Regions from separate parts of the Endozoicomonas sp. GU-1 genome, predicted to be linked through region 1. Evidence: riboswitches for the same ligand, from Rfam matches in the RefSeq annotation. Region 1 holds a riboswitch; the other holds the start of a gene.

The links. A riboswitch is a leader RNA that binds a small molecule or an ion and turns the genes downstream of it on or off. The one in region 1 is predicted to bind thiamine pyrophosphate.
Region 2: it holds a riboswitch for thiamine pyrophosphate, as region 1 does, so the genes downstream of both, thiD (bifunctional hydroxymethylpyrimidine kinase/phosphomethylpyrimidine kinase) here and thiC (phosphomethylpyrimidine synthase ThiC) in region 1, are expected to answer to the same signal.

Annotation. Positions count from the first base shown of each region.
Region 1 is NZ_CP114771.1:4,305,916-4,316,782, forward strand. It holds gene rbsK (ribokinase) at 1-155, shown strand, start outside; partial or broken gene tal (transaldolase) at 293-1,245, shown strand; gene O3276_RS17765 (hotdog fold thioesterase) at 1,321-1,734, opposite strand; gene O3276_RS17770 (YbgA family protein) at 1,768-2,796, opposite strand; gene O3276_RS17775 (GNAT family N-acetyltransferase) at 3,727-4,227, shown strand; gene O3276_RS17780 (phosphohydrolase) at 4,325-4,999, shown strand; TPP riboswitch at 5,040-5,153, shown strand; gene thiC (phosphomethylpyrimidine synthase ThiC) at 5,348-7,189, shown strand; gene O3276_RS17790 (pyridoxal phosphate-dependent aminotransferase) at 7,156-8,226, opposite strand; gene birA (bifunctional biotin--[acetyl-CoA-carboxylase] ligase/biotin operon repressor BirA) at 8,375-9,373, shown strand; gene O3276_RS17800 (type III pantothenate kinase) at 9,370-10,137, shown strand; gene O3276_RS17805 (SPOR domain-containing protein) at 10,139-10,861, shown strand.
Region 2 is NZ_CP114771.1:4,623,834-4,634,700, reverse strand. It holds gene O3276_RS19155 (SAM-dependent methyltransferase) at 1-852, shown strand, start outside; gene O3276_RS19150 (DUF3833 domain-containing protein) at 849-1,427, shown strand; gene O3276_RS19145 (SDR family NAD(P)-dependent oxidoreductase) at 1,455-2,234, shown strand; TPP riboswitch at 2,288-2,388, shown strand; gene thiD (bifunctional hydroxymethylpyrimidine kinase/phosphomethylpyrimidine kinase) at 2,532-3,350, shown strand; gene O3276_RS19135 (ABC transporter ATP-binding protein) at 3,366-4,148, shown strand; gene O3276_RS19130 (ABC transporter permease) at 4,152-4,904, shown strand; gene O3276_RS19125 (ABC transporter substrate-binding protein) at 4,908-5,891, shown strand; gene O3276_RS19120 (hypothetical protein) at 6,034-6,801, shown strand; gene O3276_RS19115 (hypothetical protein) at 6,905-7,126, opposite strand; gene O3276_RS19110 (hypothetical protein) at 7,123-7,635, opposite strand; gene O3276_RS19105 (ribonuclease Z) at 7,806-8,777, opposite strand; gene O3276_RS19100 (hypothetical protein) at 9,047-9,823, shown strand; gene O3276_RS19095 (murein hydrolase activator EnvC family protein) at 10,103-10,867, shown strand, end outside.

The DNA of each region.
Region 1 (10,867 bases):
TTGAGGAAGCGACTTTTTTTGCCAATGCCAGTGCCGGCCTTTCGGTCATGAGTGCTGGTTCTCAGTCGTCTATTCCCTATCGTTTTCAGGTTGAGGAATTTATTCAGTGCGATCAGGAAATTGCCGATGCTGCGGCAACCCCGGATACCTCATGATGCTGGTATTTCTTTGATATGAAAGGTGAATACGGATACCCTCGTTGATTAAAGACGAAAACATTGATGGTAAATTTTTAAAGTGCTTATCAGGCTCCATGCACCCAGCTGTTTGCTTGGCTGGAAGAAGGTACAGTATGCAAAATCAGCTCGACCAATTAAAAAAAATGACCAAGGTTGTGGCCGATACCGGTGATATCGAAGCCATCCGTCGCTACCAGCCGGTTGATGCGACGACCAATCCTTCACTGATTTTAAAAGCCGCGCAGCTACCGGCGTATAAAAAGCTGGTTGATGAAGCCATTGCCTTTGGGCGCAATCATTCTACAGAAAAAGCGGTCAGTGCCCGTTATGCCTGTGACTGGTTGACGGTCGGTATTGGCAAAGAGATTCAGCAGGTAGTGCCGGGCTTTGTGTCAACGGAAGTGGATGCACGACTGTCGTTTAATACGGGCGCGACGATTCAAAAGGCCAGGCAGCTGATTGATCTCTATAAAGAGCAGGGCGCTGATAGTGAGCGGGTGCTGATCAAAATAGCGTCTACCTGGGAAGGTATCAAAGCGGCGGAGGTTCTGGAAAAAGAAGGTGTTCGTTGTAATCTGACCTTGCTGTTCAGTTTTGCCCAGGCCCAGGCCTGTGCCGAAGCCGGTGCTTATTTGATTTCCCCGTTTGTTGGCCGGATTCTCGACTGGTACAAAAAGCAGAAGGCCGGGATTTTACTGCTTCACAAGACCCCGGCGTGCAGTCGGTCACCCGTATCTACAACTACTTCAAACAACATGGCTACAACACCGTGGTGATGGGAGCCAGTTTCCGAAATACCGGTGAGATTACTCAGTTAGCCGGTTGTGATTGCCTGACGATTGGTCCTGACCTTCTCGTTCAGCTGGAATCATCCGGGCAACTGCTTGAACAAAAGTTGTTTGCCGACTCACCAGTGTGTCGTGATGAAAAAGTGGTTCTGGATGAGGCTGCATTTCGCTGGGCGATGAACGACGATGCCATGGCAACGGAAAAGCTGGCTGAGGGTATCAGAAAGTTTGCTGAAGATCAGATTAAGCTGGAAAAGCAAATGCTTGATGCAATTTAGCCCTGATACACATAAACAAGAGCCTTCCCAAGGGCCCCTGGGAATGGCTATTGGTGATCAAAATACGACAGAAGGTTACATTTTCTTGGTTGCCATGGTAATACGGGATATGCAGGTGGGCCTGCCCTGGTCATCCTCAATCTTGATCTCCCACACCTGGGTACTGCGGCCGATATGAATGGGGCGGGTTGTGCCGGTCACTTTTCCGGACGTGGCTGAGCGAAGATGATTGGCGTTGATTTCCAGGCCAACACAGTAGGCTCCGTCTTCACAGCACAGGTTGGCGGCAATGCTGCCCAGTGTTTCAGCGAGAACCACCGAAGCACCACCATGCAGCAGTCCCATGGGCTGAATGGTTCTGCGGTCAACTGGCATGGTGCCCTGGAGAAAGTCGTCTCCTACTTCGGTGATCTCAATACCCAAATGGTCACACATGTTTTCCTTGAATGCCGCGGTTTCAGTACTGTAAGGCCTTTTCCAGATGGACATCTTTTTTCCTTTTCTCTTTTTTGGCACTGATTATCAGATCCGGTTGCGCAAGCCCAGCTGATCCGGGTGAGGCGTCAGGTAGGTTTGTCGTTGAACATATACACTACCATGATTGTCTATGAAATGCCGTAGCATGGTCATGGGGGCAATAAGGGGGATCATTTCCTGACGGTACTCTTCAATCAACGTCAGCAGTTGCTTTCTCTCTTTGCCATCGACGCTCTTTTTCACATATCCGAGGATATGCATCATGGCATTGGTGTGAGATTTTCGATTGGCCCGTCGTTTCAGGGCGCTCATAAAGTTGCGCAGGTACTCCTCCAGCAGTTCATGCAGATTCGCTTTGCTGCCTTTGGCCACGATTTGGCCCAGTAACTCATACCCCTGAGGATAATGGGCCATGATCATGTACTTGTGAGTAGAGTGAAAGTCGACCAGGGCGGCATAAGATGGCCCTGCCATCACGGTTTTCTGCCAACGGTCATAGGCGTAAACCCGGGTGAAAAAATTTTCACAGAGTATCGGGTCGTGCAGCCTGCCTTCTTCTTCTATTGGCAGCAGCGGGTTGCTCTCCATAAATGCCCTGGCATAGGCCCCCGGTGCACTTTCGCCCAGCGGGTGGCCATTGTCATGGTACACCTTGACCCTTGCCATGCCGCAGCTGGGGGACTTCTGCATCAGAATATAGCCGCAAATGTGTGATAGCTGATCAGACATATCATGACCATACTGCGTCAGGGCATTCGTTACATCCAGGCTGGCATTTTCCGTGCCGACTACCCGGATTTGCAACTGCTTATCGGGCGCAGACGATGAACTTTGGCCGGTAGTTTGTGATGCTTCAGCCAGTTGGCCGACCAGTCGGATGGGCTCTCTGGGGGTTCCCAGCCCGATAGCCATCTCAGGACAGACCGGCTCAAAGTGGAAGAATTTATCCAGCGTGTTGACACAAAAAGACGAGCGTTTGTGCCCACCGTTATAGCGCACTTTATGGCCCAAAAGGCAGGAGCTGATGCCCAGTGTGATCTGTTTTTCAGGCTCAGGTATGGAAACGATAGCCACTTGTTATTCTCCACTTTACAATCGAAATACACGCCCTGGTTAATATCGCCAGTTACTGGCAGTTCCTTTGCCTGTCAGCGGTTGAAAACAGGTATAACTCTACATTGCTGTTAAGGCAAGAGTGATGTGCCTATAAGTCTCTCCATCATCTAACTGCCTGTGCAGTAAGGCTTTTTTAATGGATTGCAGTGTCTCATTGGCGAGTCGGTTTTGCCGGTATACAGCACAGATTTTTCCTGCATAAGACGACACTATTATCACAGTCGTACAGGAATTAACCCGACCCGGATCATTCCGAAAGCCCTGTCCCGGACTTGCAAAACATTACCAGCAGGATATTAACGGTATTGGAATGCCTGATTTGAGGTGGGCATAAGTAGTTAACCAAATGAAATCATATATTTCTGACTAAGTTGTCAGTCACTCTGCGGCGTTGCAACTCCGGTCACATAGCTACGGCTATGCTCCCTACGTTGCGCCTTGCATAGCAACTGCCCACTTAGCCAGAAATATACGATTCCATTTGGCCAACTACTTAGGCTGCTTTCGATAGCGGAGGCATGGAGCCCGGATTTAGCCATCCGTTTCCGGTTTATAGAATCAGGGAACTTTTGACAATCTGCGCACACTAATATAGGGAAAGAAGTTGCACAGCCTGTGAAATCAACATCTGCTGGTAAAAGGTTGCAGTTTCAGGCTCTCTTCGCTATTGCCTGATCATCAGGTGATCTGGGTTCAGGTTTTGCCTGATGATCTACTGGCGTTCTCTGGTCTGATGAAGGCAGTTGCTTTTCTTGATATTTAGTATCAATAAATCAGTCAGTTGCATTCATCGGGTCATCTGATTAGTGAGAACTTTCAGATCATCTGACTGTCCAAATGGCGGAGTAATTATTTTGTTGGAGCAAAGTTTCTGGAGACTATTTTACCGTGCTGATTGTTACTGATACGCCCCGTCTGATACTTCGTACCTGGCAGTTACAGGATGTCGATGCGTACTCTGCCTTACTGGGCGAAACACCTGCCGGTGCCTCAGATGCCATGGCCACAGAGCCCGGAAGCCTTGCAGAAACCGAGTTGTGGCGCTACCAGGCGGAACTGGATAAATGGGGGTGGTCGCGCTGGGCGGTGGTATTCAAAGAGAATAACCAGCTGATTGGCTATTGTGGCTTTTCTCCCTATGGCAAGCATATTGAGATGAGCTGGCGCTTTTTACCCGCTTACCGCGGACAGGGGCTGGTGCTGGAAGCTGTTGAGGCAGTGACTCAGTTCGGGTTTAACCAACTGGGTATGGAAGAGATTATTTCTTATACAACCCCCACTAATGAGTTTGCCCAGGGCGTTATGCAACAACTGGGGATGACACTTGATCGCTTTGAGGGGTGGAGTACTTGTACGGTTGCCCGTTACCGCATACAGTCACCGATATAAATCATGTGCTGAAAATATTCCGCAGCCACAGTACAATCACCATAAATAATTTCATTCTTTTAAATTTATCCCTCCACTTACAGTCTTTTTTGAACTCATGAGCAATAGCAGCAGTGACATCCTGAGTAGCTGGGAGCAGAAAATTATCGCCTGGCTACAATCCATGCACCACGACCATGATGACCACTCCCATGACTTTTCCCATTTTCAGCGGGTCTGGAAAACGGCGCAGCAGATCATAGATCTGGAGCAGGTGTCTGTGAATCCACTGGTGGTTCTCGCTGCCTGCTACTTTCACGATATTGTGGTGTTGCCAAAAGATCATCCTGAGAGGTCCAGGGCCTCTTCGCTGGCTGCCCTAAAGACCAGAACCTGCCTTGAGGATATGGGGTTTCCTGCTGAGTTGATTGATAACGTTTGTCACTCGGTGGCCAGTCACAGCTATTCTGCGGGCATTGCGCCCGAGACCATGGAAGCCAAAGTGGTTCAGGATGCGGATCGGATGGAGGCTCTGGGAGCTATCGGGCTGGCCCGGGTTTTTTATACATCGGGCCTGCTGCGGCGAAAAATGTTCGACCCCGAAGACCCATTGGCAGAGCACCGGGCCCTTGATGATCGCGAATACGCGCTGGATCATTTCCAGGTGAAGTTGCTGAAGCTGTCTGACACCATGCAGACGTCCGCCGGACGCAGAATGGCAGAGCGGAATTCTGAATACCTCAGGGAATATATGGGCAAGTTGCTTAAAGAGCTGGAGGGGGATTATTCCTGACCCGGTACTACTTTTTCAGTTGGGGCACCTTTATAATCTTCCTATCTTGTCGGAGTGCGAAAGCTGAGATCGCTGCATTTTATCGGATATGTGCAGCAAATTCGTTGAACCTGCTCAGGGTAATACCTGCGAAGGGAACAAGAGAAGAGAGTATCGGGTTGCTATCTGGTGGCTGGCTGATCACGCTTTTGGCCAACCATGCCTTGAATGTCTGAAAGCATTGTTTTGCTTTAAATCATGCAGCTTCTTGCTAACCTTGATGAGTCAAGTTAGCCAAAACCGTCTATTCCTTTTCTCTGGCCTGAGACACCGGCAAGCCATACCAATAACAATAGATAAGGAATATTCATGGCCGGTAACTCTCAACTTCAGGGTATTCAGATGCGTGCTCCAATTGCTGACAGTCAGTCACTTCTGGCAGAAGCCTGTCGTCCATTTCCTGCCTCACGGAAAATTTACCTTCCCGGCAGCCGCCATGATATTCGTGTGGGCCTGCGGGAAATAACTATTGGGCAGAGACGCGGGGAGTACAGTCAGTTATCCACTGAATCTGCCGTTCGGGTGTACGACACATCCGGTCCTTATACTGATCCGGAATACTGCCTGGATCTGCTTAAGGGTCTGCCGCCTATCCGTTCAGAATGGATACGGGCACGAGAAGACTCCGAAGAGTTGAGTGCCCAGTCTTCGACCTATGCATTGCGACGAAAACAGGATATTCAGGTTGAGCCGGTGCGCTTTCAGTCATCTGCCCCTGTCCGATGTGCCCTGTCTGGAAGAAATGTGACTCAGCTCCACTATGCCAGACAGGGAATAATCACACCGGAGATGGAATATATCGCCATCAGGGAAAACATGGGAAGGCCTGAAGCAAAGATAACCCCCGAATTTGTTCGTCAAGAGGTGGCATCCGGTCGTGCGGTGATACCCGCGAATATTAACCATCCCGAAGCAGAGCCCATGATTATCGGCCGTAACTTTCTGGTGAAGGTTAATGCCAATATTGGTAATTCACCGGTGACGTCTACCATAGAGGAAGAAGTTGAAAAACTGCTCTGGGCAACCCGCTGGGGGGCCGATACAGTGATGGATCTTTCCACCGGTAAACATATCCATGAAACCCGGGAGTGGATTATCAGAAACTCACCGGTACCCATTGGCACCGTGCCTATTTATCAAACGCTGGAGAAAGTAAACGGCAAGGTAGCGGATCTTAACTGGGAGGTGATGAAAGACACCTTGATTGAGCAGGCAGAGCAGGGGGTAGATTATTTCACCATTCATGCCGGAACGTTGAGAGACCATGTGAAACTGACCACTGATCGGGTGACCGGTATTGTTTCCAGGGGTGGTGGGATTCTCGGGCAGTGGTGTGAAATGCATGACAGCGAAAACTTCCTCTATGACCACTTTGATGAGATCTGCGAGATATGCAAGGCATACGACATTACCCTTTCATTAGGGGATGGGCTGCGCCCGGGATCGGTGGCTGATGCCAACGATGCAGCACAGTTTGCTGAACTGAAAACGTTGGGTGAACTGACAAAGAAAGCCTGGGCACATGATGTGCAGGTGATGATTGAAGGGCCCGGGCATATACCGATGCACCTGATTCAGGAAAATATGGATAAACAGCTGGAGTATTGCCACGAGGCACCCTTTTACACACTGGGTCCTCTGACGACGGATATCGCCCCTGGCTATGACCATATTACTTCCGGGATCGGTGCCGCAATGATTGGCTGGTTTGGTTGTGCAATGCTCTGCTATGTGACACCAAAAGAGCACCTTGGCCTGCCCAACCGTGAGGATGTGAAACAGGGGTTGATCGCCTACAAAATTGCTGCCCATGCGGCAGATGTCGCCAAAGGTCATCCGGGGGCACAACTAAGGGATGATGCGCTGTCCCGTGCCCGTTTTGAGTTCCGCTGGGAGGACCAGTTTAACCTGGCCCTGGATCCGGATACCGCAAAAGCCTACCACGACGAAACCCTCCCCCAGGACAGCGCCAAGGATGCGGGTTTCTGTTCCATGTGCGGACCAAACTTCTGCCCAATGCGCATGACGCACGATGTGCGGGAGTTGGAAGAGCCTTCAGCCAATAAAGAGCCCTTAGCCAATAAAGAGCCCTTAGCCAGTAAAGCGCCCATAGCCAGTCAAGCGGCTCCCGCAATGGAAAGCCCCTCCTGAATCCTCTCGATCAGCTGCCGGGTCTGGGCAATATCACCCAGTGTTATTCTCAGACCCTTTCGCCCGGTCTGGTCAGACTTGGGGCGAACAAGGATACCATGTTGGCGCAGGTGCAACTCAATGACCTCAGGATTATCCGGAAATGCCCAGATGAAATTGGCCGCACTGGGCCAATAGGGAATGGCCTGTTGATCAAGGAACTGCTCAAACAAGGGCTTGGATGCCTCCATAACTTCCCTGACGTACTGACGGGTATACTCCGGATGGTCCAGGGCGGCATTGATGGCCACGGCAGCAAACTGGTTAACATCATAAGGGCCACGGATATTCAGCAGCGCCCGGATGTTGTCAGGGTGGCTGATCACGTAGCCCAGGCGAATGGAAGGCAGGCCCCAGGTTTTAGAGAAGGTGCGTGTGACCAGAATATTCGGGTATGCCATAACCGCATCCGCCACGGTGGCCTGAGAGTATTCAAAGTAGCATTCATCAACCAGCAGGGCGGTATTGGGTGCGGACCTGGCAATGGTCAGAATGTCTTCACGCTGGATTTGCGTGCCGCTGGGGTTGTTCGGGTTGGCAATGACAATCAGCCGGGTTTTTGCGGTGATGGCGTCCAATACTGCGTTAACCGGAAAGCCGGATTGCCGCGTATAGTCTGGCTCAACAATGTTCAGCTTTTCAATATTGGCGCACTGGTGGTACATCGCAAAGGTCGGGCCGGGGATGATGATGTCATCACCTTCTGTGCAAGCCGCACGGATAATAATATCAATGCCCTGGTCAGAGCCATTAGTGATCATGACCTGGGGTTCATCGACGCCTGCATAGTCAGCGATTTTCCGGGTCAGGTCGCCATAGGATGGGTACACCTGCAGACGATCATCATTGATAAAGTCAATCAGTGCCTTTTTAACATGCTCACTGACGGGCAGCGTTCTCTCATTAAAGTCCAACAGCAGATTGTGATGAGGGTCTCTGCCTTCAAGTGGCGGAGAATAGGCACTCATCCGGGTGATGTGGGACTTGAAAATGCTCATCGGCGGTTTCCCTGATCCATCTGTTTTTGTTGGAGAAGGTGCAGTATAGAGCAGAGTTCCCGGGAGAAGCTATCAGGCATTGGGTCCGCTTAATGCTCTGGCCTGATATAATGTTCAGTTTCCTGACAGGTATGTGGATTTCCTATAAATGGAAAAGGTATTAGAACTTCTGGCTGATGGCGGTTTCCACTCCGGTGAGGCGCTGGGCAAGGCGTTGGGGATCAGTCGCGCTGCGATCTGGAAAAAGCTGAAAATGCTGGAAACGCTCGGCCTGCAAATTGATTCAGTCAAAGGCCGGGGATACAGGCTGCACCCGGGAGTTGAGTTGCTGGATAGTGAACGTATTCTCAATGCTCTGGCCCCATCCGTCAGAAAGTCGGTGGTTGTCCACACCTGTTTGAAAACAGCGTCTACCAATGATCTGGTCAGAGAGATTCCTGTTGCCAGCCCGTTAATAAAAGGGGTGTGTCTGGCAGAATATCAGACCAGCGGTCGTGGTCGGCGGGGCAGAGCCTGGGATAACCCCTTTGGTTCGACTATCAGCATGTCTGTACGTTGGTTTTACAGTGCTGGTATGGCATCCCTCGAAGGGCTGAGCCTGGCGGTCGGTCTGGCTGTACTGAAAGCACTTGAACGCAGCGGTGGCGGTGATCTCAAACTGAAGTGGCCTAATGATCTGCTGTGGAACTCCCCCGACGGTTTTCGCAAGCTGAGTGGCATCCTGCTGGAAGTGCACGGAGACCCCACCGGAGACTGCGAGGTGATCATCGGTATTGGCGTCAATATTGCCCTGAGCCAGCAACAGATCAACAGTATCAGCCAGCCCGCAGTGGATATGCAGCGGGTGTGTGGTACCACAATGAGCCGAAACCAGGTAGCCAGTGAGTTGATCAACGAGTTGTGCCGTACCCTGGATTTTTTCAGTCAGCAGGGCTTCAGCCATTTCCAAGACCAGTGGGAGCGCTATGATGCTTTTGCCGGGCAGGAGGTTGTTCTGGACGCTTCCGGTAAAATGGTGTCCGGCGTAGCTTCCGGGGTGAATGGTCATGGTGGGCTGTTATTGCAGACCCGTGAAGGTATGATGACTTTCAATGGCGGTGAGGTTTCATTAAAGGCCGCGACACTCACAAAGAGCAAGTCATCATGAGAATTCTGGAACTGGATGCAGGCAATAGCCGATTAAAATGGCGGCTACAGAATAGCGGCCATATCATCTCCCATGGTTTTCTTGCCAACAGCGAAGACTGGCAACACGAACTGCCCAAGCTGCTGGATCAAATTGGGCCGGTCGATTCGGCCAGGGCTGCCATTGTCTCCGGAGATGAGCATTTTGCGCAGTTGAGCGCTGCGGTTAATCAGCACTTGAATGTATCCCTGTTAAAGGCCGAGGTTAAAGAGCAGTGCCGGGGCGTGAAGGCTGCCTATCCCGGTCTGGGTGTTGATCGCTGGCTGGCTATGCTGGCGGCCCATCATCTGGACAGGGCAGAGAATAAAGAACCCTGCAATAAAATGGTGGTGAGCTGTGGTACTGCCATTACCATTGATTTGTTGAGTGACGGTGGGAACCACCAGGGTGGATATATTGTACCGGGTGTCGGCCTGATGAAGAGCATGCTGCATACCAGGACAGCACAACTTCCCATGGTAGCAGCAGAAGCGTCAACGATAATGCCCGGAACAAGCACTGCCGGGTGCATTAATAACGGTATTCTGGCGATGGCCGTAGCCATGATTAATACACAACAGGCGCAGTATAAAACGGCTTGTGGCAAAGACTGCCTGGTTTATCTCACCGGAGGCGATGCTACCTTGATTCAGCCGTATCTGGGTGAGTGTTACCATCATCCCGCGCTGGTGATGGATGGTCTGGCGCTTGCTTTCGAACAGGAGGGGAGTAACTCCATTATATAAAATGCGTTTGACAGTAATTTTTCTTGTGTTTGCCAATATCAGTTACTTTGCCTGGGGCTCATGGCAGGAGTCCAGAGTGGGTTACTGGCTGCCTGAGAGTGATAGTGCCTATACTGAAGCCGCAGGTGAGCGGCTGATTCTGTTGACTGAGACGGAAGATTATCTTCAGTCTCTGCGGAATGAGACTGAAGTTCAGCCAACGTTGGAAACCTCGCTGTATTCCGGTGATACCGTCCAGGAATGTCTGATCGTCGGGCCTTTGGCCAATGTGATCGAGGTGGATGAGTTGCAGCAGCGCCTGTTTGCCGTAGGTGTCAGCAGCAAAGAGCGTGCAGACGAAAGCAGTCAGCAGCAGGATTACTGGGTTCATATACCGCCACTGGCCAGCAGGGATGCGGCAATACGGCTGTTAAGGGAACTTCAGGCCCAGAGAATCGACAGCTTTGTGATTACCCAGGGCGAACTGACCAATGGGATCTCGTTGGGGCTCTTTTCCCGCAGTGAATTTGCAAAAGCCGTAAGCCGTCGCTTAATGGATGCGGGCTATGAGGTCGCGATCAAGTCCCTGCCCAGAGTTCCTGAGCAATGGTGGCTTGAGATGGATGCCGCAGTAGAAGAAAAGCTGAGTACGTCATTCTGGGATGAGGCTACTGACCAGTTTCCTGAACTGAAAACCTTAAGAACGGCCTGCAAGAAGAATGATACGCTGAAAAAAGTGATGTAAAAGCAT
Region 2 (10,867 bases), 320 kb from region 1:
ATACGCCGCAACAGCCGCTCCGGCAGCCGTCGCAATATTGCCGCGCATTATGACCTGGGCAACGACTTTTACCAGCTATGGCTTGACCCGACCATGACCTATTCAAGTGCCCTCTATTTTGATGAGCATGAGGATCTGGAAACCGCACAGGGCAATAAGTACAACACCATTATTGACTGGCTTGAGCTTCGTCCGGGGCATTCCGTGCTTGAGGTAGGCTGCGGCTGGGGCGGCTTTGCCCGGGCACTGAATCAGCGGCACCAGGGCGCATACCAAGGGATAACACTGTCGCAGGAACAGCTGGCCTATGCGCAACAGATGTCGGACAACCAGTCCCATCAGTTCAGTCTTACGGATTACCGGGATATCCATGAGCAGTATGACCGTATCGTTTCCATCGAAATGATTGAGGCCGTGGGCGAAGAGCACTGGCCGGTCTATTTTGAAAAACTGTACCGCAGCCTGAAACCCGGAGGTTCCGCTGTTATCCAGGCCATTCTGATTGACGACGACCGTTTCGAGGAGTATCGCCGCGGTGTTGACTTTATTCAGCGCTACATCTTCCCGGGCGGCATGTTGCCCAGTGACAGGGTAATGAAAGATCAGGCCAAAAAGGCCGGTTTGGCCATAACCAATACCCTCTCTTTCGGTCTCGACTATGCAAGAACGCTGGATGAATGGAAACGGCTTTTTCTTTCGGCCTGGCCTGCCATTGAACAGCTCGGATTTGATCAGCGCTTTAAACGCCTGTGGCAGTTTTACCTGGATTACTGCACGACCGGTTTCCAATTCAGGAGTATTGATGTTTGCCTCTACAAACTCACCAAACCTGTGTCAGGGGAGGCCGCATGATGCGAGTCGCGTTAACAACAATAAAAGATTGGACGTCGGGACGAGCCTGGCTCCTGACCCTACTGTTTATGCTGACGGGGTGCTCAGCCATGAATATTGAAGATTATGCAGCTAGTGAACCAAGTCTGAAAATTGAACACTACTTTGCCGGGGAAACCGTTGCCTGGGGCATGTTTCAGGACCGGTTTGGCAATGTTCAACAGCGGTTCAAGGTGTTGATGACCGGAGACGTCAAAGACGGTGTACTGACTCTGGATGAACGCTTCATCTATTCCGATGGTAACGAGTCAACCCGTATCTGGAAGGTCAACATTATGGGTGACGGACAGTACCTGGGCACCGCCGGAGATATCGTTGGCCAGGCCATTGGCCGCAGTGCCGGCAATGCCTTTAACTTCAAGTACCAGATGCGTCTGCCCATCCGTGGCCGGGAGTGGGTGGTGACCTTTGATGACTGGATGTTCCTGCAGGAAGATGGCGTACTACTGAATGTCGCCACCATGAGCAAATGGGGGATCAAGCTGGGTACGTTGACGGTCGCCTTTGAAAAACCCGGGCCAGAAGAAGAACCATAAGTAGTTAACTACTTAAAGGCAGCAGATATGAACTCTACTCAGGATATAGCGCCTTCTGATGCTCCGGTGGTCTGGATCACCGGAGCCAGCCAGGGCATTGGCGAAGCCGTTGCCATTGCCCTGGCCCGGGAAGGAGTGACCGTAGCGGCCAGTGCCCGAAATGAGGAACGGCTGGCAGCGCTGGCCAGGCAATCAGATGCACTGCCAGGCAGGATCGTTCCCTATCCGCTGGATGTGACGGATCAAACGGCCGTGAATGAGGCGGTCAACAACATCATTGCCAATCATGGTGCCATTGACCAGGCGATTTTGAATGCCGGTACCTATATCGCTTCGCCCGCAGCAGAATTTACCAGCAATGTGGTGCGCCAACAGATGGAACTGAATCTGATGGGTGTCTGCCACTGCCTTGAGCCACTGATCGCTGCCATGAAAGAACAGGGTAAAGGGGTGATTGCCATTAATGCGTCGCTGGCAGGCTATCGAGGCCTGCCCAAAGCAGCTGGCTATGGTGCCAGCAAGGCGGCGTTAATCAATATGGCGGAATCCCTGAACTCGGAGCTCTGGCGAAAGGGTATTGATATCAAAATAATCAACCCGGGTTTTGTCAAAACACCATTGACCAGCAAGAACCGGTTCCCCATGCCTTTTCTGATGGAGGTGGATAAAGCGGCGGAGGTCATCGTCCAGGGGATGAAGGGGCGGCAGTTCGAGATTCGCTTCCCGCGCATGTTTGCCGCCATCATGGCGCTTCTGCGTCACCTGCCCTACTCGCTGTATTTCTGGTTGGTCCGTAAGACCGGATAAGCACCAATTCACTCAATCGCTGGACAGCCTGTGGCAAACCCCATAGACTCCGCCAGTGTTGGTTGGGGTGTTCTGCCAGTAATGGCAGAACTGAGATACACCCATTGAACCTGAACCAGATAATGCTGGCGTAGGAAACCGACGGGTCTGAGAGCTGCTAAACCCCTGATGTACTGACCATCGTGCATGCCTGTTAATCAATGCAGTTTATTGCCTCGACAGGAACCGCAACACCCCGCCCGTTGTTCCCGCCAGTCCTAATGATATGGAGTTTCTCTTGTGGAGCGGCGCGAGCTTATGTCTTCTACACCCATCGCATTGACCATTGCCGGCTCTGACAGTGGCGGTGGTGCCGGCATTCAGGCAGACCTGAAAACCTTCTCGGCCCTTGGTGCCTATGGCTGCAGTGTGATCACTGCGCTGACCGCACAGAACACGGTGGGTGTTCAGGGTATTTTTGATGTCTCACCCGCCTTTGTCCGGGAGCAGCTGGACTCGGTCTTTTCCGACCTGAACATTTCTGCCGCCAAGGTGGGTATGCTGAGCCAGCCTGAAGTGATTGATGCGGTTGCCCGCGCGGTCAGTGATTACCAGCCGAAATACCTGGTGGTTGACCCGGTGATGGTGGCCACCAGCGGTGATGTTCTGCTTCAGGAAGCCGCCATCGATAACCTGCGTCGCAAACTGATTCCCAAAGCCACCCTGATTACTCCCAACCTGCCGGAAGCAGCGGTGCTGCTGAACTGCCCCCGACCTGAGTCACTGGCAGCCATGGTCGCCATGATTGACCCGTTGATGGCCCTGGGAGCCAGTGCAGTATTGCTCAAAGGCGGCCACCTTACCTCAGACCAGGGCAATAACCAGGCCGTTGATCTGTTCCATGACGGTAACACCCTGCACCAACTTCAGTCTCCCTGGGTGGCAACCCGAAATACCCACGGGACAGGCTGTACATTGTCGTCTGCTGTCACCGCCTTGCTGGCCAGGGATTACCCTTTGATCGATGCCGTCCGCTCTGCCAAGGAGTACATTGCCGGTGCCATTGGCCATGCTGACCAACTGAACATCGGTTCTGGCCATGGCCCGGTCCATCACTTTTACCGAACCTGGTCATAGAGAATACCGCAACGCATGTTTGATGTGATTATCCGCCAGGCCAGCCTGAGATTTGGCAACCACTGTGTTTTTACCGATCTCAACCTGACCCTTAAAGGCGGCCAGTGGACCTGCCTTCTGGGCGGCAGCGGGGTGGGCAAAACCAGTCTGCTGCGTCTGATTGCCGGTCTGCCTGCGGGCGAGACAACGGGGGAAGTGGTTAGTCAGGACGGCTTTTCGGTTCATCACCGAATCGCCTGGATGGCGCAGCAGGACCTGCTGCTGCCCTGGTTTTCGGTACTGGACAATATCACCCTGGGGCAACGCCTGCGTCGCAATCTGACCGATGTGTTCACCCGTCGTCCACTCTTGTCAGCCGAGGTTCAGGAGCAGGCCATGTCCATTCTGGAAAAGGTAGGCCTGAGCGCAAAAGCCGACGTTCTTCCCCAGCACCTGTCCGGTGGTCAGCGCCAGCGGGTAGCACTGGCCAGGACGCTGATGGAAAACCGGCCACTGGTATTAATGGACGAACCTTTTGGCGCACTGGATGCCATCACCCGGCTCAATTTACAGGACCTGGCCTGTGAGCTGTTACAGAACCGTACGGTGCTGTTAATCACCCACGATCCCCTGGAAGCCCTGCGCCTTGGCCATGAGGTTTATCACCTGAGGGGGCACCCGGCCCGACTGACGGATGCCATTACGCCGCCGGGCAAGACACCCCGCTCACTGGCAAATAATGACCTGATGAGATTACAGGCCAAACTGCTGGATCGTTTACGTCATGAGTCGTTTGATGAACAGGCTGGAGTGCCATAAATAATGAAAGACTCCGTCAAACCCTTTGTCGTTCTTATTGGCCTGCTGGTGCTCTGGCATACCCTGGTGATGGCCTTTGAGATGCCATCCTACATCCTTCCCGGTCCGTTAGCAGTGGCCAACAGCATGGTTGAAAATGCCAGCCTGCTGTGGGAACACACGCTGGTTACCCTCAGTGAAATGCTGCTGGGTCTGTTACTTGGTGTTCTGCTGGGCATTATTCTGGCGCTGGTGTTGGTCTATTTTACCGCGTTAAGACCCTGGCTCCTGCCGCCATTGTTGATTACCCAGGCCATTCCGGTCTTTGCGCTCGCACCGATATTGATGCTCTGGTTTGGTTACGGCCTGACGTCGAAAGTGGTGATGACCATTCTGGTGATTTTTTTCCCCGTGGCCACCTGTTGTTATGACGGACTGCGCCATACCCATCAGGGCTGGCTGGATATGGCCCAGACCATGGGCGGCAACCGGCTGGCCATTCTGCGGCATATTCGCTGGCCAGCGGCACTGCCAGCCCTGGCTTCCGGGCTGCGGGTAGCCGTTGTGGTGGCACCGATTGGTGCCGTTGTCGGGGAGTGGGTTGGCTCCAGCGCTGGCCTTGGCTACCTGATGCTTCAGGCCAATGCACGACTCTGGACTGACCAGATGTTTGCTGCGCTCACCGTGCTGGCCTTCTGTTCCGTGACCCTTTACTACACCACCGACCGTGTTTTACGCAGACTCATTCCATGGCAACCGGAGACTTCCCAGGAATAAGAAATGAATAAACTGATGCGACACACTTTTTTATGGGCAATGGCGTGGCTGCTGTCCGTCAGCCTGCAGGCCAGCGCCAGTCAGGTATCCAGCACCGCACCGGCCAGGGAGCTGAAAGAGCTGACCCTGATGCTGGAATGGTTTGTCAACCCGGATCACGGCCCCATCATCATTGCCCGGCAGAATGGCTACTTTGCAGACCAGGGGCTGACGGTGACTATTCAGGAACCGGCAGACCCCAACCTTCCGCCCAAACTGGTGGCGGCGGAAAAGGTGGACCTTGCCGTTTACTATCAGCCCAGCATGATTCACGGGGTGGCCAACGGTCTTCCCCTTGCCTGGGCCGGAACACTGGTGGCCACCCCCCTGGACGGCCTGCTGGTTCTGGATGACAGCCCGATCAAATCCCTGAAGGATATGAAGGGTAAAACCATTGGTTTGAATATTGGCGGCATAGAGAATGCCATTCTGGACACGCTGTTTGCACCTTACGGGTTTGGTGCCGGGGATGTAAAACTGGTCAATGTGGGCTGGAACCTCTCCTCTTCCCTGATGAGCGGCCGGGTGGATGCCATCATGGGTGCGTATCGTAACTTCGAACTGAATCAGCTGGCGATTGAAGGGCGTAAGGGCCGTATGTTCTATTACGAGGAAAACAATATCCCGCCTTACGATGAACTGATTTTTATCGCCAACAGCAAGCAGCACGATAAAGACGCCATTCGTCGTTTTCTCAGGGCGATTGAACTGGGCACTCAATATATTGTGAATAACCCGGAAAAATCCTGGGAGATCTTCCGGGATTACAGCCCGGAGAAGCTGGATAATGAACTGAACCGCCGCGCCTGGTTTGACACCATTCCCCGTTTTGATCTGCGACCTGCTGCCAGGGATGCGGGCCGTTATCAGGCATTTGCTGACTATCTGCAAGCGACTGGAGAGCTGAAAACCCAGGTCAACACCAAGGACTACATGCTGGATTTTTAATCCGGAATGGGTTTCACCGGCTATCGTAAAGGCTGCTTTTGCGATAGCCACCTCATTTTTAAATTCCTCCCTGAGCGTGCCGACAGAAAGCGAATGGATTGAAATCTCTGTTGTTTAACTCCGGAAAAAGGATATAAGCCCCATGGACAGGTATAAAAAACCAGTACTCAGATTCATTGTCATGGCCGGGCTTGCAGCCGCCCTGGCTTCCCCGGTGATGGCTGAAGAAGTCATGGTCCGAGACAATATGCTCTCTGTGAGTGAAAATTATGATTCTGTCGGCATCGATAACGCTGGCTCAATCAACATAAATGGCAATATGAATGTCAACGGCCCTTTTACCAATAGAGCGGGTGGCTCAGTTAATGTCGCTATGGGGCTGAATATTTCCGGAAGTACATTGACCGCCACCAATGAGGGAACACTGACTGCAGGCAGTTACTGGAGTGATGGGCACTTTATCAATAACACGGGGGCGGTCGCATCCCTTGGGGTGATAAACAGCAGTGGTAATGTAACGAATAAAGGTACGTTATCGTTTGAACAGGGATCCGTTGTGGCTGACTTTGACGGCTCCGGAGGAACCACTTATATCACCATAACAAAACTTAATTTTTTTCAAAATCAATATAATAAGCCCCTGATTAAGGCCACGGGAAGAATCCGACTTGATTCTGACTCAAAGATCGTTCTCAACGTAGCCGAGGGTGCGATGCCCGATAGCGTGGACAGGGTTGCTATTGCCCTGAGTGGTAAATACCTGAAGTTTAATCACGATTCGACGGCCTCAGAGCTTGATCGTGCGGGCCGCCATCTTATCACTTCTGGCAATGACTCCCTGGTGGTAGAACATGTCGAGATGGATATCTTTGGCATCAGCGCAGACCTTAAAGTGAAAAAGAAAAAATAGGTAAGGAATAAGCTCTGTGTTCAAAATCAACACGGTGTCAGCAAATTTAATGGCGGAGCCTGATTGTCCGGAAAACCCGGTCCGCCTGTTTTTAATAATGGTTTCAGCCGGACTTGCGGTAACGCTGATTGGCTGAAGCATTTTCTATTTCATTACCGGGCATACGGAAAGGGTTATCTCTCTGAACGGCAACAGGAGCCGCACGCTGGCCATGCCTCGCCAGGTCCCTCAGGCTAAATTGACTGTTAACGCGCGCTAACGGCAATGGGAACGACTCTTCCTTGCGAAGAAATTCAATGGCTGCCAACGCCTCATCCTTAGTCACCTGCAGCCTTTCCCCACATCCCCCCTCAGATAACATTCCACTTTCAACCGCGCTTCCTCGGCGGCATGGGCGCTGGCTAACTCATCTTTGAAATGCTCTATTGCCAGCATGGACTCATTATTTTGATCTGGCACCCGGTTGAATTCTTGAATAACGTCATCCGGGGTCACTTTTCTGTTGTCATGTGGAATTTTCTGCAAGCACAGTTTTTGCAGGAAGAGGCCACCCCGGAGCGACGTTTCATCGTTGCCATAGGCTGCAAGCACATCTGAAGAAGTGATTTGTCGTCCCTGTAATGGTTTTTTTTCCCAAAAGGCATCTTCAATACATTTGCCTTCATTTAAGGGGGTGGCTGTATCTCCATGAGGCGGACGGTTTGAGATGCCTTTACCACTGAATGTACCTGTCGAATGGTCAGAAATGCCGCTTGCACCGGCTTCTGGATCAACCCGGCCAGCAGTGTTTGAATGGGAGAAAAATGATGGTAATGCGGTGGGTGATGGTTTCAAAATAAAGCCCAGTCTGGATTATAAACACGACCATTTGACCCCAAAACAATTATTTGGTTCATCAGCGCAGACCTCAGAGTGAAAAGGAAAAAATAGGTAAGGTATAAACGCTACCCATGGAGGAGGTATTCCTTTTCAAAAACCTTCTTACCAGGATGAAAATCCAGATTTCAATCTGCTTCAACCAGCCGACCGTCCCTATCCACTACCCAGGTACTGAAATCATGGGCCATGCCTGTATTTCCTGAATAGTACATTTCAGCTTCTGCCTTTAACGCATGGATACTGTTGGCTCCAGCCTCAGCAGAGCGCTGATAGCGGCCACTGAAGTGGGTAAGAATCAAATTGGGAACACCGCTGGCCTCTGCTGCTTCAGCAACCATTCGGGCTGAGCTGTGCATCCAGACTGGTCCGGCTTTTTGCAGGGCGGCTTCGGTGAGTGTGGCTTCGTGAACCAATAGATGGCTGCCTTGCAGTGCATCGATAAGCAATTCCGGCTTATCGTTATCACCCGCAATAATGGCAACCCGGCTGTTGGGTGGTGGTTGCAGAACCTGTTCAGGGAGTATCGTCCGGCCATCTTCCAGAGTAATGGCCTGCCCTTGTTGCAAAAGCCCCCATAGCTCTCCCCTGGGAACGCCCAGTGTCGTCAGTTGCTGAATGTTCAGCTGGGTGCTGAGTGTTTTTTCCGCAAAACGATAGGCAAAGCTTGGCACACGATGGGAGAGCTGGTGAGCCGTGACAGCAACCCGGGTATCCTGATAGTGAAAAGTCGGCTGGTCGCTGCGAATAAACTCAATACTGAATGGCAGTTCCAGGACATCGGCATAGTGTAATGCCGCCTCCACAAACTGCCGAACGCCGTCAGGCGCACAGATGGTCAGGGGTGCCTGCCGACCCTGCATGCTGGCAGAGGTGATCAGCCCGGGCAGGCCATACATGTGATCGCCGTGAACATGAGTAATAAAGATGGTTTGAAGATTGTTGAGGGTATAGCGACAGCGAAGCAGCTGATGTTGCGTACCTTCACCGCAGTCCACAAGATACCATTGTCTGGCATCATCGATGGCCAGTGCCAGTGCCGTGACATTTCTTTCGGTGGTGGGCATGCCGGCCGAAGTTCCCAGAAAAGTCAGTTTCATGAACACCTGCTTTAATCACAATGCAGTTTCTATTGTACCAGAGGAATACTTCGAACTTATGAAATTTCTTGCCAATTTAGCTGTCTAGTTGATATCGATCACGTTAATTATTGTTTATTTGGGCTTTCTTGATGATTTATCCCGGATATATTTATTTAGCTCCAACACCGACCTTCGTAGGTTATGACAACATTGAGTTACCACGGATTGCAGGTGAACCTGCCCGCTTTTGCACACATCATTGCACAGAGGTGGTACCCATGAGGGCAATGGCTGACAGTGCGGGTGCCCGGATTGAAGGTGATGCTTGCTGTTTTGAGAGAGGTTATCGTTCTGTTCGGCCTGTTTATTCCGAGGGGTATTTTGGCGAGGGCTCCACAGGTCAGCAATATTATGGTTTCAGCGAACATGATGAACCATCGTTCAACATAATGGATGATCAGACGCTCGAACGATACGAAATGCCAATAGTAGAAACTGACTTTCCCGGAAATAACAGTGAGCAAAGATCCCCTCCGACTGCTAACGATATGGACTGCTATAACCCTCCGGAATCTGCAACAGAGGATTCTTGTACCCGGGAGCAGGAGTACTGTCAACGTTTAGCGGAGCTAAAAGAATATAAGGGGCTGATTGAGGAATCGAAAAAATTCTTACCTAAAAATGCCCTTAATGAGTATATCCGGGATTTTTTGTCGGGAAACAGGAAAGAGCTGGAACTGTCCAGACTCTTTAGACAACATCCAACGCCACGGCCACTGTGCGGCATAATTAGCTCATCTGATCACATCTCCAGGGAGAAAGCCAAGAAGGCTCACCGCATAAGGGATAAACAAAAAAAGGAACTCAGGACAATCCTGGAAAGCCAGAAACCCTCTGATTTTGGCATTAAATCCCGTAAATGGACCATGAGGAATGTCAAAAACCTGATCAATAACCTATTTCAGTTAGATTTCGAGCAGGATAGTGCGAAAAACCTTTTGTGCAAAATGAAAATATCGCTCAAGGCAATCAATGACAGTCACAAACTGACTCCGGGGAGATGATGTTGGGACGGTACTTTTCACTCCCTGATTGTGGCTGAAGATTTGCGGTGCTGTTATGAAAAGTGGTATCACCGGTGCCGGTAGAGCTGAGTTATACCGCAACCCTATGCGAAATATCGCCTTGCCTGCACTAACCGCCTGCGACATTCATTGAATTGAGTGTCACCCCTGCCTATATCTGATCTTTAATTGCAGGCATACTGATAGGATTTTCGTCAATAGCCAAAGACGCCCACCATGATGCTTTTCAATTCGCTGCTCACGGGCAGATATAAAAAAATGTTCACAGCACTGTTGTTTGCTGCCTGCTCAATCATTCCTCAGTTGGGCATCAGTAATGAACAGGTGACGACCGAGGCAGAAATCAAAGCCATTGAAAGCGATATCCAACATACGAAAGAGCTGTTGGAATCCCTCAATGCGGCACGAACTTCTGCCCAGAAACAGGTGCAGAAGAACGACAAGGCCATTCAACAACTGAACACCGATATCATCACGCTGGAAGCGCGCCTTAAGGAGGGGCAGGGCGAAATAAAAAAGCTCCGGAGCCGTCAGCAGCAACTGACGGCAAAGAGTGAACAACAGAAGATTCAGGTTGCCCGGAGTCTGCAATCGCTTTATAAGAGTCTGGGTGACAGCCGCATCAAGCTATTGCTGAACCAGGAAGATCCGGACAGTGTTTCCCGACAACTGGTTTATCTTGATTACTTTCAAAAGGCACAACTTCAGTCTATCCGTGAGTATGAGAAAACCCTTGCGGAACTGAAAATAGTGGAACATGACCAGCAAACCCTCCTCTCCCGACTGAATCAGGAAAAAGCCGTGATTGACCAGAAAAAGCAGTCCCTGGTCAAACAGCAGTCTGAACGTAAACAGCGGTTGAGTGAGTTGGCAAGTCGTTATCAAAAGGGAGGAAAAGCACTTAAACAACTGGAACAGGAGCGAGAAAAGCTGGATAAGGTGCTGGCCAGTATTATCAGCCGACAGCTCGGTAACAGCGAGTCTTTCAACAGTCGTAAAGGCAAGCTGTTATGGCCGGTAAAA